DNA from 3 places in the Streptomyces sp. NPDC008317 genome. Region 1 is predicted to be linked to each of the others. Evidence: riboswitches for the same ligand, from Rfam matches in the RefSeq annotation. Region 1 holds a riboswitch; each other region holds the start of a gene.

What was found. A riboswitch is a leader RNA that binds a small molecule or an ion and turns the genes downstream of it on or off. The one in region 1 is predicted to bind cyclic di-AMP.
Positions count from the first base shown of each region.
Region 2: linked by a shared signal. The riboswitch ahead of ACFY9V_RS27175 (NlpC/P60 family protein) and the one ahead of ACFY9V_RS30630 (M23 family metallopeptidase) in region 1 are both predicted to bind cyclic di-AMP.
Region 3: linked by a shared signal. The riboswitch ahead of ACFY9V_RS10380 (peptidoglycan DD-metalloendopeptidase family protein) and the one ahead of ACFY9V_RS30630 (M23 family metallopeptidase) in region 1 are both predicted to bind cyclic di-AMP.

Region 1 is NZ_JBIBFQ010000011.1:114,118-117,897, forward strand. It holds gene ACFY9V_RS30620 (insulinase family protein) at 1-243, shown strand, start outside; gene ACFY9V_RS30625 (pitrilysin family protein) at 240-1,625, shown strand; cyclic di-AMP (ydaO/yuaA leader) riboswitch at 1,927-2,094, shown strand; gene ACFY9V_RS30630 (M23 family metallopeptidase) at 2,110-2,973, shown strand; gene ACFY9V_RS30635 (GntR family transcriptional regulator) at 3,197-3,780, shown strand, end outside.
Region 2 is NZ_JBIBFQ010000009.1:130,662-134,441, reverse strand. It holds gene ACFY9V_RS27180 (hypothetical protein) at 1-74, opposite strand, end outside; gene ACFY9V_RS27175 (NlpC/P60 family protein) at 371-1,447, opposite strand; cyclic di-AMP (ydaO/yuaA leader) riboswitch at 1,455-1,609, opposite strand; gene ACFY9V_RS27170 (NlpC/P60 family protein) at 1,776-2,906, opposite strand; gene pcrA (DNA helicase PcrA) at 3,248-3,780, shown strand, end outside.
Region 3 is NZ_JBIBFQ010000003.1:104,925-108,704, forward strand. It holds gene ACFY9V_RS10375 (AAA family ATPase) at 1-130, shown strand, start outside; gene ACFY9V_RS10380 (peptidoglycan DD-metalloendopeptidase family protein) at 311-1,282, opposite strand; cyclic di-AMP (ydaO/yuaA leader) riboswitch at 1,286-1,501, opposite strand; gene ACFY9V_RS10385 (GNAT family N-acetyltransferase) at 1,827-2,843, opposite strand; gene ACFY9V_RS10390 (uridine kinase) at 2,941-3,585, opposite strand.

The DNA of each region.
Region 1 (3,780 bases):
TGCCGTTACGCGGTGCTGTTCGGCGACCCGCAGCTCGCCCTCACCGCCGTCCAGCGGGTGCTGGCCGTCACCCCCGAGCAGGTACGGGCCGTGGCCGCCGCGCGGCTGCGCCCCGACAACCGCGCGGTCCTCGTCTACGAGCCCACCGGCGGCGACGCGGCGGAGGACGCCACCGACGAAGCGACCGACGACGCCACTGACGAAGCGACCGACGAAGCCACCGAGCAGGAGGGCGAGCTGTGAGCGAGACCGCGGCCGTCATGACGTTCCACCCGCAGCCGCAGGCCGGGGAGCCCCGGCCGTGGGCGTTCCCCGCCCCCGACCGCGGCACCCTGGGCAACGGGCTGACGGTGCTGACCAGCCACCGCCCGGGACAGCAGGTCGTCGCCGTCGAGGTGCTGCTCGACGCGCCGCTGGACGCCGAGCCCGAGGGTCTGGACGGCGTCGGCACCATCATGGCCAGGGCGCTGTCGGAGGGCACGGAGCAGCACACCGCCGAGGAGTTCGCGGCCGAGCTGGAGCGCTGCGGCGCCACGCTGGACGCGCACGCCGACCACCCCGGTGTGCGGGTCTCCCTCGAAGTGCCCGCCTCCCGGCTCGACAAGGCGCTCGCCCTGCTCGCGGAGGCGCTGCTGACCCCGGCCTTCCCCGAGGACGAGATCAAGCGGCTGGTCGCCAACCGGCTCGACGAGATCCCGCACGAGCTGGCCAACCCCGCCCGCAGGGCCGCGATGGCGCTGTCCAAGGAGCTGTTCGCACCGGAGCTGCGCTGCTCCCGGCCGCGCCAGGGCACCGAGGAGACCGTCCGCAGGATCGACGCGGCGGCCGTACGCGCCTTCTACCGGGCCCACGTCCGCCCGTCCACCGCGACCGCCGTGGTGGTCGGCGACCTCACCGGCATCGACCTGCCGCGGCTGCTCGACGACACCCTGGGCGGCTGGAGCGGCTCGGCCGCCAAGCCCCGCCCGCGCCCGGCGATCACCTCGGACGACACCGCGCGCGTGGTCATCGTGGACCGGCCGGGCGCGGTGCAGACCCAGCTCCTCATCGGCCGTACCGGCGCCGACCGGCACGACCCGGTGTGGGCGGCCCGCGTGATCGGCACCTACTGCCTGGGCGGCACCCTGACCTCCCGCCTGGACCGCGTGCTGCGCGAGGAGAAGGGCTACACCTACGGCGTACGCGCCTTCGGACAGGTGCTGCTCGGCTCCGCCGACGGTACGGGCGCCGCGCTGCTGGGCATCAGCGGCTCGGTGGCCACCGAGGTCACCGGGCCCGCGCTCGCCGACACCTGGCAGGTCATCAGGACGCTCGGCGAGGGCGGCCTGACCGACGAGGAGCGGGACGTCGCCGTACAGAATCTGGTCGGTGTGGCGCCGCTGCGCTACGAGACGTCGGCGGCCGTCGCGGCCACGCTGACCGACCAGGTCGAGCAGCAGCTCCCGGACGACTACCAGGCCGAGCTCTACGCGCGGCTGGCGGCCACGGGCACGGTGGAGGCGACCGCCGCGGTCGTCAACGCCTTCCCGCTCGACCGGCTCGTGGTGGTGCTGGTCGGGGACGCGTCCGTCATCGCCGGGCCGGTGGGCGAGTTGGGCATCGGACCGGTGAACATCATCACGTAGTACCGGACGGTCGGACCCGCGTCACGCGGGTCACGCGCCACCCGGCGCGAGCGGTCGGCACCGCTCGCGCCATCCGTCCCCGGAACCCCGGCAGCCCCCTGCGGCGCCGGGGTTCCGGGCGTTTTCGACCGCCGCGCGGGCGTTTTCGAGCGCCGTGCGGGAGTTGGGGAGGACTTGCGGGGGAGTGTCAGCGAAGTGTGGCGTACGCAACAAATCAGCTGATCTGTTTGGCGGATGGGCGAAACCGCGGTTAGCGTCTTCGCTCGTTGCCCGTCAGCAGCAGCCGCGTCCGGCGGCACGCGGGCACACATCGCCGAGTCCCCGTCAGGGGAGCCGGGGACCCAGCCCTCTCGCGAGGGAGCAGTCCCTGGGGTGAATCGGGACCGACCGCCGAGCGGCGGCCGGACCCGTAGGAGACCTTCCTGCTCCGAACCCGTCAGCTAACCCGGTAGGCGAGAAGGAAGGAAAGGAGCGACGCCTCTTCATGGCGTTCACCGTTCTGCCCGCGCCCAGCGGGAAGCACCGCCGTCCCCGTCGCGGCGCCGCACGCACCGTCCGCGGTGGCGGCACGCTCGCCGGAGTCGCGGTGCTCACCGCGACCGGAGCGTTCGGGGCCACCTCGATGACCGCCACGGCCCACGCCGAGAGCGCGCACGACGCCGTCGCGAACACCGTCTTCGCCCGTACCGCCGATGTGACCGGCTCGCTCGCCGACTCCCTGGCCGCGCAGGCGGAGGCCCAGCGCAAGGCCGCCGAGGCCGCGAAGGCCACGGCGGAGGCCGACCGCAAGCAGGCGGAGGCCGCCGCCCGCGCCAAGGCGGCCAAGGCCAAGGCCGACGCGGCGGCCGCGAAGGCCAAGGCGGAGGCCGCGGCCAAGGTCCGGGCCGCCCGCGAGGCCAAGGCCCGCGCCGACCGCGCCGCCGCCGAGCGCAAGCGTCTCGGCTCCTTCGTCCTGCCGGTCGACAGCTCCTACGTCTCCACCGCCTACCACTCCTCCAGCGGCCTGTGGTCCTCTGGCTACCACACCGGCATCGACTTCCACGCGGCCAGCGGCACCACCGTGCACGCGGTCGGCTCCGGCACCGTGGTCGAGGCCGGCTGGGGCGGCTCGTACGGCAACAACATCGTGATCCGGATGTCCGACGGGATGTACACCCAGTACGGCCACCTGTCCTCGATCCAGGTCTCGGTCGGCCAGAGCGTCACGCCCGGCCAGCAGATCGCCCTGTCCGGCGCGACCGGCAACGTCACCGGGCCCCACCTGCACTTCGAGGCCCGTACCGGACCCGACTACGGCTCCGACGTCGACCCCATCGCCTACCTGCGCAAGCACGGCGTCTCGGTCTGACCCCAGGACCCCGCAGGGGTCCCGCCACCGCCCCCTGGAACCACCGCACCACCCCCCTCAGCACGAAGGCCCCGGCTCCCCCCGCCGGGGCCTTCGTCCGTCCCGTACCCGTGCCGTACCCGTCCCGCATCGGTCCCGCGCGCCAAAAGAAGTCCCATATTCGGGACTGTGATCGGAATCCCTGGTGTGCTGGAATAGGGTTACCGCAGAATGTGCGGAAAGAATGGGGTCCTGCGATGCGGAATCGGATGTGAACGGGACGGACGGCACGGGGCGGCGTATCTCCGCCCAGGTGGTGTGTACGGCCATCCGCGACGACATTGTCAGCGGTTTCTTCCCGCCGGGCGGCCGGCTGACGGAGGAACTGCTCGCGCAGCGGTACGGGGTGTCGCGCGTGCCGGTCCGCGAGGCGCTGCGCACCTTGGAGTCCGAGGGCTTCGTCCGCACCCGCAGGCACGCCGGCGCGTCGGTGGCCGAGCCCACCGAGCAGGAGGCGGCCGACCTTCTGGAACTGCGCGGCCTGTTGGAGCCGCTGGGCGCCGCGCGCGCCGCCCAGCGCCGTACCGACGCGCATCTGAAGGTGCTGCGCGGGCTCGTACGCCTAGGTCAGGAGCGCGCGGTCCAGGGCCAGTTGTCCGACCTGCCGTCGCTCGGCGGCTGGTTCCACGAGACGCTGGCGCAGGCGTCGGGCAGTCCCACGCTGGCCGCGCTGCTCACGCAGCTGCGCCACAAGATCGCCTGGGTGTACGGCGACGACGTGCCCACCCGCGCGGTGGAGTCGTGGGAGGAGCACGCGGCGCTCGTGGA
Region 2 (3,780 bases), on a different contig from region 1:
GAGCAGAGCGCCGCCGGACCTTCGGCGGGGGTGACCGCGCCGCCACGGTCCTGACGGCTGTGGGGATCGGTCACCTGGGTAGCGACGCTAAACCTGACCGGGGGTGCGCCAGGGGAAGGAGACCGGGACTGCTCCGATTCGACCGGCCCGTGACCGTAAACGACCGCCGTTCGACGGGTGACCCGGTCATATGCGCGCGCCTGCTGACCAAAGTGCCCGGTCGGGAGGTCCGACCGGGCACGGGGTGCTATGCGGGGCTGTGAGCCCGGCGGTCCTGAGGCTCCGCGGACGCGGGCTCAGGCTGCACGGGTTCAGGCGATACGGGCTCAGACTGCACGCGCTCAGGCGGTGCGGGCCCTGGTGATACGGCTCAGGCGATGCGGCGGGCCGCAGCGAAGGGCATCCAGCTCATCGGGGCAACCTCGACGACCGCGCCGCTGTGCGGGGCGTGCACGATCTGGCCGTTGCCGATGTACATGCCGACGTGGCTGATGCTGGAGTAGAAGAACACCAGGTCGCCGGGGCGCAGGTCGGACTGCGAGACCGCCGTGCCGTCCTTGACCTGGTCCCACGTGGTGCGGCCGATGGAGATACCGGCGGCGCGGTAGGCGGCCTGGGTGAGCCCGGAGCAGTCGTACGCGTCGGGGCCGGTGCGGCCGGAGCCGTACGGCTTGCCGCGCTGCGACATCGCGAACTGGATGGCGGCGGCGGCGCGGCCGGACGCCGGGCCGTTGTAGGTGTAACTGACGTTGCTCGCCGTGGAGTTCGAGGAGTTCGAGGAGCCCGCGGTGTTGGTCGGGGCGGTGGGCCGCATCGCGGCGAGCTTGGCGCGCTCCTGCGCGTTGAGGCTGTTGAGCAGCTTCTGCGCGGCGGCCAGCTTCGTCTGGACGTTCTTCTTCGCCGCCGCGAGCTTGTTCTGCGCGCTGGTCAGCTCGTTGAGGCTCTTGGTGGCCTGCGCGCGCTGGATGGACGCCTGCTCCTGCTGGACCTTGAAGGTCTCCAGCGCCTGTTCCTGCGTGGTGGAGATGCGGTCCATCATGTGCGACTGGTCGAAGAACTTCTGGGGGTCGTCCGTCAGCAGCAACTGCGTCGTCTGGTCGAGGCCGCCGTCGCGGTACTGCGCGGTGGCGTACTGCCCGAGCACCCGCCGCGTCTCGTTCATCTTCGCGGTCTTCTGCGCGACCTGCTCCAGGAGCTGATTGGCCTTGGCCCGCTGGTTGTCGGTCTTCTCCTTGGCGGCGTCGAAGTGCTGCGTCGCTACCTCGGCGTCCTGGTTGAGCTGGTCGATCTGCGCCTTGACCTCGGTGATCGAGGGCTTCGCGGGCGCCGCACTGGCGCTCTCGCTGAGCAGGGTGACCGACGCGAGGGCCGCTGTGGTGATCCCGACGGCGGCCCGTGGACCGGCCGTGGACAGTATGCGATTGCGCGGCTTGCGGTGCGACGCCAAGGGAGGCGACTCCTTCCGAATACCGCCGACCGGGTTAGCTGACGGGTTCGGGCTGAAGGTCGCCCTACGGTCCCGACGCCTGCTGCGGCGTCCGTTCCGATTCACCCCACGTGCTGTTGGGTCCCCGGCTCCGGCCTGGGCCGGATTGAGCGGAGGTGATTCGCTGTCGGCTCTTCAGCCGACGGGGAAGCTCACCACCTAGCGGGCTACCGTAGTCAACTTGTGCGAGCCTTGGGAAGTTTGGATTGCAATGTGACCGAAATCGCTTTGTGATCTTACCGTTTGTGAGCGCGGCGGCGTCCGGACAAGTCGGACTATGCCGGGTGGACTATGCGGGACGGACCGCCCCGTAGAACGGCATTTCGGTAATCGGGGCGATCTTGACCACGGTGCCGGTGTGCGGCGCGTGGATCATCTGGCCGCCGCCGATGTAGAGGCCGACGTGACTGATGTCGCTGTAGAAGAAGATCAGGTCACCCGGCCGGAGATTCGACTCCGACACCCGCGTGCCGACGTTCACCTGGTCCCAGGTCGTGCGCGGCAGATCGACCCCGGCCGCCTTCCACGCCGCCTGGGTGAGCCCCGAGCAGTCGTACGACGTCGGCCCGGTCGCGCCCCACACGTAGGGCTTGCCGAGCTGCTTGCGCGCGAAGGCGATGGCGTCGTCGGCCTTCGAGGAACCCGTGCTCGGCACGGTCGGCGTCGAGGAGTCCTTCGCGGCCTTCGCCGCCTTCGCCGCGGCCTCGGCCGCCGCCTTCTCCTTGGCCGCGATGGCGGCGGCCTTGACGCGCGCCTCTTCCTCCTGCTTGGCCCGCAGCGCCGCGAGCCGCGCCTTCTCCTGCGCGTTGAGGCTGTTGAGCAGCTTCTGCGCCTCGCCCAGTTTGGCCTGCACATCCCGCTTGGCGGTGCGCAGTTCGCCCTGCTGGGTGGTGAGCGTCGCCAGGCTCTTGGCCGCCTCGATGCGCTGCTGCGTGGCCGCGGCCTGCTGCACCCGGTACGACTCGACGGCCTTCTGCTGCCGCTTGCCGAGCACGTCCGACAGGTGCACCTGGTCGAGCATCGACTGCGGGTCGGTGGCCAGCAGGTAGCGGCCGGTCGAGTCGTCGCCCCCGGTGCGGTACTGCGCGGCGGCGTACTGCCCGAGGACCCGGCGCGAGTCGTTCAGCGCCTGCGTCTTCTTCGCCGCCTGCTCCAGGAGCCGGTTGACCTTCGCGTTCTGCGCGTCGGTCGACTCCTTGATGCCGTTGTACTTCTCCGTGGCGACCTCGGCCTGGTGCGTCAGCCCGTCGACCTTCGCCTTCACCTCGGCGATGCTCGGCTGCTTCGGCTTGGCCGGCTCGGCGCTGGCGCTCTCCGCGAAGAGGGTCACGGTGGCCAGCGCGGCCGTCGTGATCCCCACGGCCGCACGCGGGCCGGGGGTGCTGAGGATCGCGGCGCGAGCCTTACGGTGTGTCGCCATGGCGCGCGGACTCCTTTCGGACGCCCATCCGGACGCTGCTGGAGCGAGACCGTAGCCAACGCTCCGGGCTGCTGGGAAGAGCGGTGTCCGATAGGCCCGATACCTTTTCGTAATCATTTCCCATTGTCACGGTGCGTGGTAACGGGACTACGGGGTAAAGGTACGTGGTTGCCCCGGAGGCGGCCGTTGGGCGGGGGGCCGGGAGTGTCGGCCGGGGTTCCGGGCGAAGGGGTTGGGGTGTCGGCCGGGGGGCCGTCGTACGGGGGTCGTGGGGGGTCGGCCGGGGGCTGTGCGGGGAAGGGCCGTGGGCTGTCGGTGCCGGGCTCTAGACTCGGGGAGCGATGAGCAGCCTCTTTGACGACAACTTCCTGAACGGTCTGCATGTGGCCCCCGAGCCCGCCGACCCCACCGCTCCGCCGCCCCCGGAGGACGGGGGCCCCGGCGGCGAGCACGTACCGGACGACCTGTTCGGCGGCCGGTTCGACGGACCGCCGCCGCAGGCCACCGGGCGGGACGCGTATTACCGTGACGGCGCCCCGCGGCCCGCCACCGACCCCGCGCAGCTCCTGGAAGGGCTCAACGAGCAGCAGCGCGCCGCCGTCGAGCACGCGGGCGGCCCGCTGCTCATCGTCGCGGGCGCGGGCTCCGGCAAGACCCGGGTGCTCACCCACCGGATCGCCTATCTGCTCGGCGCCCGGCACGTGCACCCCGGCTCCATCCTCGCCATCACCTTCACCAACAAGGCCGCGGGCGAGATGAAGGAGCGCGTCGAGGAGCTGGTCGGCCCGCGCGCCAATGTGATGTGGGTCTCCACCTTCCACAGCGCGTGCGTGCGCATCCTGCGCCGCGAGTCCAAGTCGCTCGGTTTCACCTC
Region 3 (3,780 bases), on a different contig from region 1:
GACCAACCGGGACATCGCCGCGCAGCTCTTCCTCAGCCCGCGCACGGTCGGCCACCACCTCTACAAGGCGTATCCGAAGCTCGGCGTGGTCTCGCGCGGCGAGCTGGCCGCGCTGTTCCCGGACACGTGAGCGCGTAACGACGTCACCGCGTAACGACGTCACCGCGTAACGACGTCACCGCGTGACCACGTCACCCGCGTGACCACGTGGACTCGCGGCCCGTCACGCGGGTGTGCCCGCCCGGTGGTGAGGAACCGGGCGGGCACGGATGCCGCGAGGAGCCGCCACAGCGGCTGTGGAGCGGGTGGGTCAGGAAACGGTGACGCCGTGGGAGGCCAGGTAGGCGACCGGGTCGATGTCGGAGCCGTAGTCCGGGGTCGTGCGGACCTCGAAGTGCAGGTGCGGGCCGGTCACGTTGCCGGTCGCGCCGGAGACGCCAATCTGCTGGCCCTCGGTGACGGTCTGCCCGGCCGAGACGAGCGCCTGGGTCAGGTGGCCGTACAGCGTGTACTTGCCGTCGGCGTGCTTGACGATCACGTCGTTGCCGTAGGCGCCGTCCCAGCCCGCGGAGACGACGGTGCCCGCGGCGACCGACTTCACGCTGGTGCCGGAGCCGACCAGGAAGTCCACACCGGTGTGGTAGCCGCTGGACCAGTTGGCGCCGGAGGCGTGGTACTGGGTACCGATCGCCGCGTCCCCGACCGGCTTGGTGTAGCCGGAGGAGCTGGCGGCGGTGGTGTCGGCGGACTTGGTGGTCGTGGTCGTCGTGTCGGACGACTTCGACGGGGCGGTGGTCTCGGCGGGCGCCGGGGTCGCCTTCTTGGCGGGGGCCGGGGCCGACTTCTTCGGCGCCGGGGCGGACTTCTGCGCGGTGGCGGGCTTTTCGGCGGAGGCGCCGTTCAGCGTGAGGTGCTGGCCCGGGTAGATCAGGTTCGGGTTGGAGCCCACGACCGACTTGTTGTCGGAGTAGAGCTGCTGCCAGCCGCCGTTGACGTGGTGGCTGTCGGCGATCTTCGACAGCGAGTCACCGCTGACCACGGAGTACTTGGTGGTCTTGGCCTTGGCGGCCTTGGGCGCGGCGCTCTTGTCCGCCACGGTCGTCGCCTTGACGGCGGAGGTGTGCGAGGCGGTGGCGGGGGCGCTGTGGGCGGGCTCGGCCGCCGAGGCGATGCCCGCGCCGACCAGCGGCAGGGCGATGGCCACGCCACCCGTGCCCGCGGCGATGCAGATGCGGGTGAGGCGGCTCATACGGGTCTTGCGGTGCTGTCCCTTTGCGGGCATGGGGGATTTCCTCTCCTACGCCTACGAGGTGAGCTGTCGGGTTCGGGCAGGAGATGCCCGGTCACGTGGAAATGCCGTTGCGTGTACGCAAGGCGCCGCGACTTCACCCCGAGCCGTCCGGTACTGCTGGACGGCGACTTACCTGGGTCCCCCGCCCCTGCCGTGTGTGATCAAAGATCCAGGAAACCGGGCGGCGGCAGGATTCGGCGTTCCGCCCGACGGACATTCGCAATTCGCGGGCATCCGGCCCGCAGGAGGCGAAGCTAAACGACCGGCCGAGCGGCGGGCAACCAACCGTGATCGTCGTCGGGCGCACCGCTTGGAGCGCGGTCACTCCCGGTCGTCCGCCGTCACCGCTGCGTGTGCGAGCCGCTCACCGTCCGTGCCTCCGTGACCGATTCCTGGTGACAAACCGCCCGGATCGGGAACAGTGGGTACATCGGGGGAATCGGACCGTGTTCCCGAGGTGATGCCGCTCACTGCGGACCGGCCGAGTGAGCCGCATCACGCCTAAATGCCCGATTTAATACGCTACTTGGGGATATCAGTAGCTGCCGGGCGAGCCGCCGATCCGGCCGTCGAGCGACCTGCTGAGCCGGTACGCGACCGGCCGGAAGCCGACCGCGGGCCAGTGCCCCGCCGCCAGCGGTGAGGCGGAGTGCCAGCGGGCCGACATGTAGCGGTGGCCGTGGTCGTACGCCCAGGCCAGCGCGGTGGCGAGCAGGACGCGGCTGACGCCCTCGCCGCGCGCGGAGGGTTCGACGTACGCCTCGGCCAGCTCCACGCAGGACTCGGGGATCACCGGGTCGGGCGTGGCGGGGACCAGCAGCACCATGCCGATCTCCTCGCCCCTGCGGGAGGCGATCCAGGCGCCGCTGCGCGGGTCGCCGAGCGCGTCGGCGTAGTAGACCCGCAGGGCGGCGAGCGCGCGTTCCGGCTGGGGCTGGAACACCGCGGACTCGCGCTGCCTGCGCGAGGACTCGGCGGCCATCCGGCCGATCTGCGGCAGGTCGCCGACGCCCGCGCGCCGGATGCCGAGCCCTTCGACGCCGCGCGGCTGGCGCCCGCGCGCCTTGACCGCCATCAGACCGTGCACCAATTCGCGGCCGAAGCCGAGGTCGGCCCAGGGCAGGGTGGCGGTCTCCCCCGCGGGCACGTCGACGTAGTGGACCAGCCGTCGCTCCGCGACGAGCCGGGCCGCGACGCGGGCGTACAGCGCGCGCAGCACCTCCGACTCGCGTCCGCCGGGCAGCGCGTGACCGCCGTGCGGGACCAGCGCGGAGTGCGGGTGGCTGCGCAGCCCCGCCGGGTCGTCCTGGGTGAGGTCCACCGGGACGGCGGCGAGGTGTCCGATCAGGCCGCCGTCGCCGTCGAGCGCGCGGGCGGCCTCGAGACCCGGAACGCCGATCAGCTTGCCCAGCAGTTCCTCACCGCGCACGGGGCCGTCGGCGAGCCACGAGCGTTGCGACGGCGGGCGGCGGGCGCGCGCGAACCAGCGGTCGTAGCGCTGCACGGCCTGGGGTATGTGCTCGGTGGTCAGCGGCGCGATGGCGACAGTCATGGTGGATGGGGACGCTAGCGGGGTGCGCGGTCCCACGGCAAGGCGAGGCCGGACCGGCGGCGGCCGGGAGGTCAACGGGCTTACGCGCGAGGGTCGTTCAGCCTGTCCAGGCGGGGTGTCGCGGGTCGTCGGCACGTACCAGGACATCGGCGGCCTGTTCCGGCATCGCCTCCCGGTCGTAACGGTCGAATGCGGGCAGCGTCCACCGGTCGGCCTGCGCCGTGCGCCGCTCCAGCGCGGCCGGGGACAGCCGCAGATGGACCGTCAGATCGAACGGCAGCCCCTGCCCGAGGAGCAGCGGCCCGTCGAGTACGAGGACGCCGCCGGGCGGCAGGCGCACGTAGTCGGCGCGCGTGGCGCGGTCGGTGGCGGCGTCCCACAGCGTCGGCAGGACGCGGCCCGAGCCGCCGGTGCCGAGCGGGTCGAGCACTTCGCGGCGCAGCGCGCCGGTGTCCAGCCAGAGCTGGTAGTACGCGTCGGCGTCCTGGTGGCCGTACTCGTAGCGCAGGGACGCGGGCCGCAGGAAGTCGGCGGCGCGCACCCGGAGCGCGCGGCGGCCGAGAGCGGGCAGCGCGGCGGCGACGGCGTCCGCCAGATCGCCGGGGCGGGCGGCGTCCGCGCCGTCCACGGCCACCCGCCACCAGGGCCCCGGCCCGTCCGCGCTCACCCCCGCGGTCGCGTCCGCGATCCGCTCGGCGAGGGTGTCGGCCAGCCGTGACCAGGTGATCGGGGTGAGCTGCACACCGGCCATCCTGCACCGCCGTCACCCGTTCGGGCGACTTCACTGCGCCAGGAGCGGGGCGGGGGGCGCGGTGGGCACATGAACCGGTCCTGGCGGGCAATGCTCGCGCCGGGCACCGTTCGCCGCCTCCCCCCACATGGTGGAAATTCGCTACAAATCACTCATTTGCCACCGTGCGTGATCTATTACTTTTTG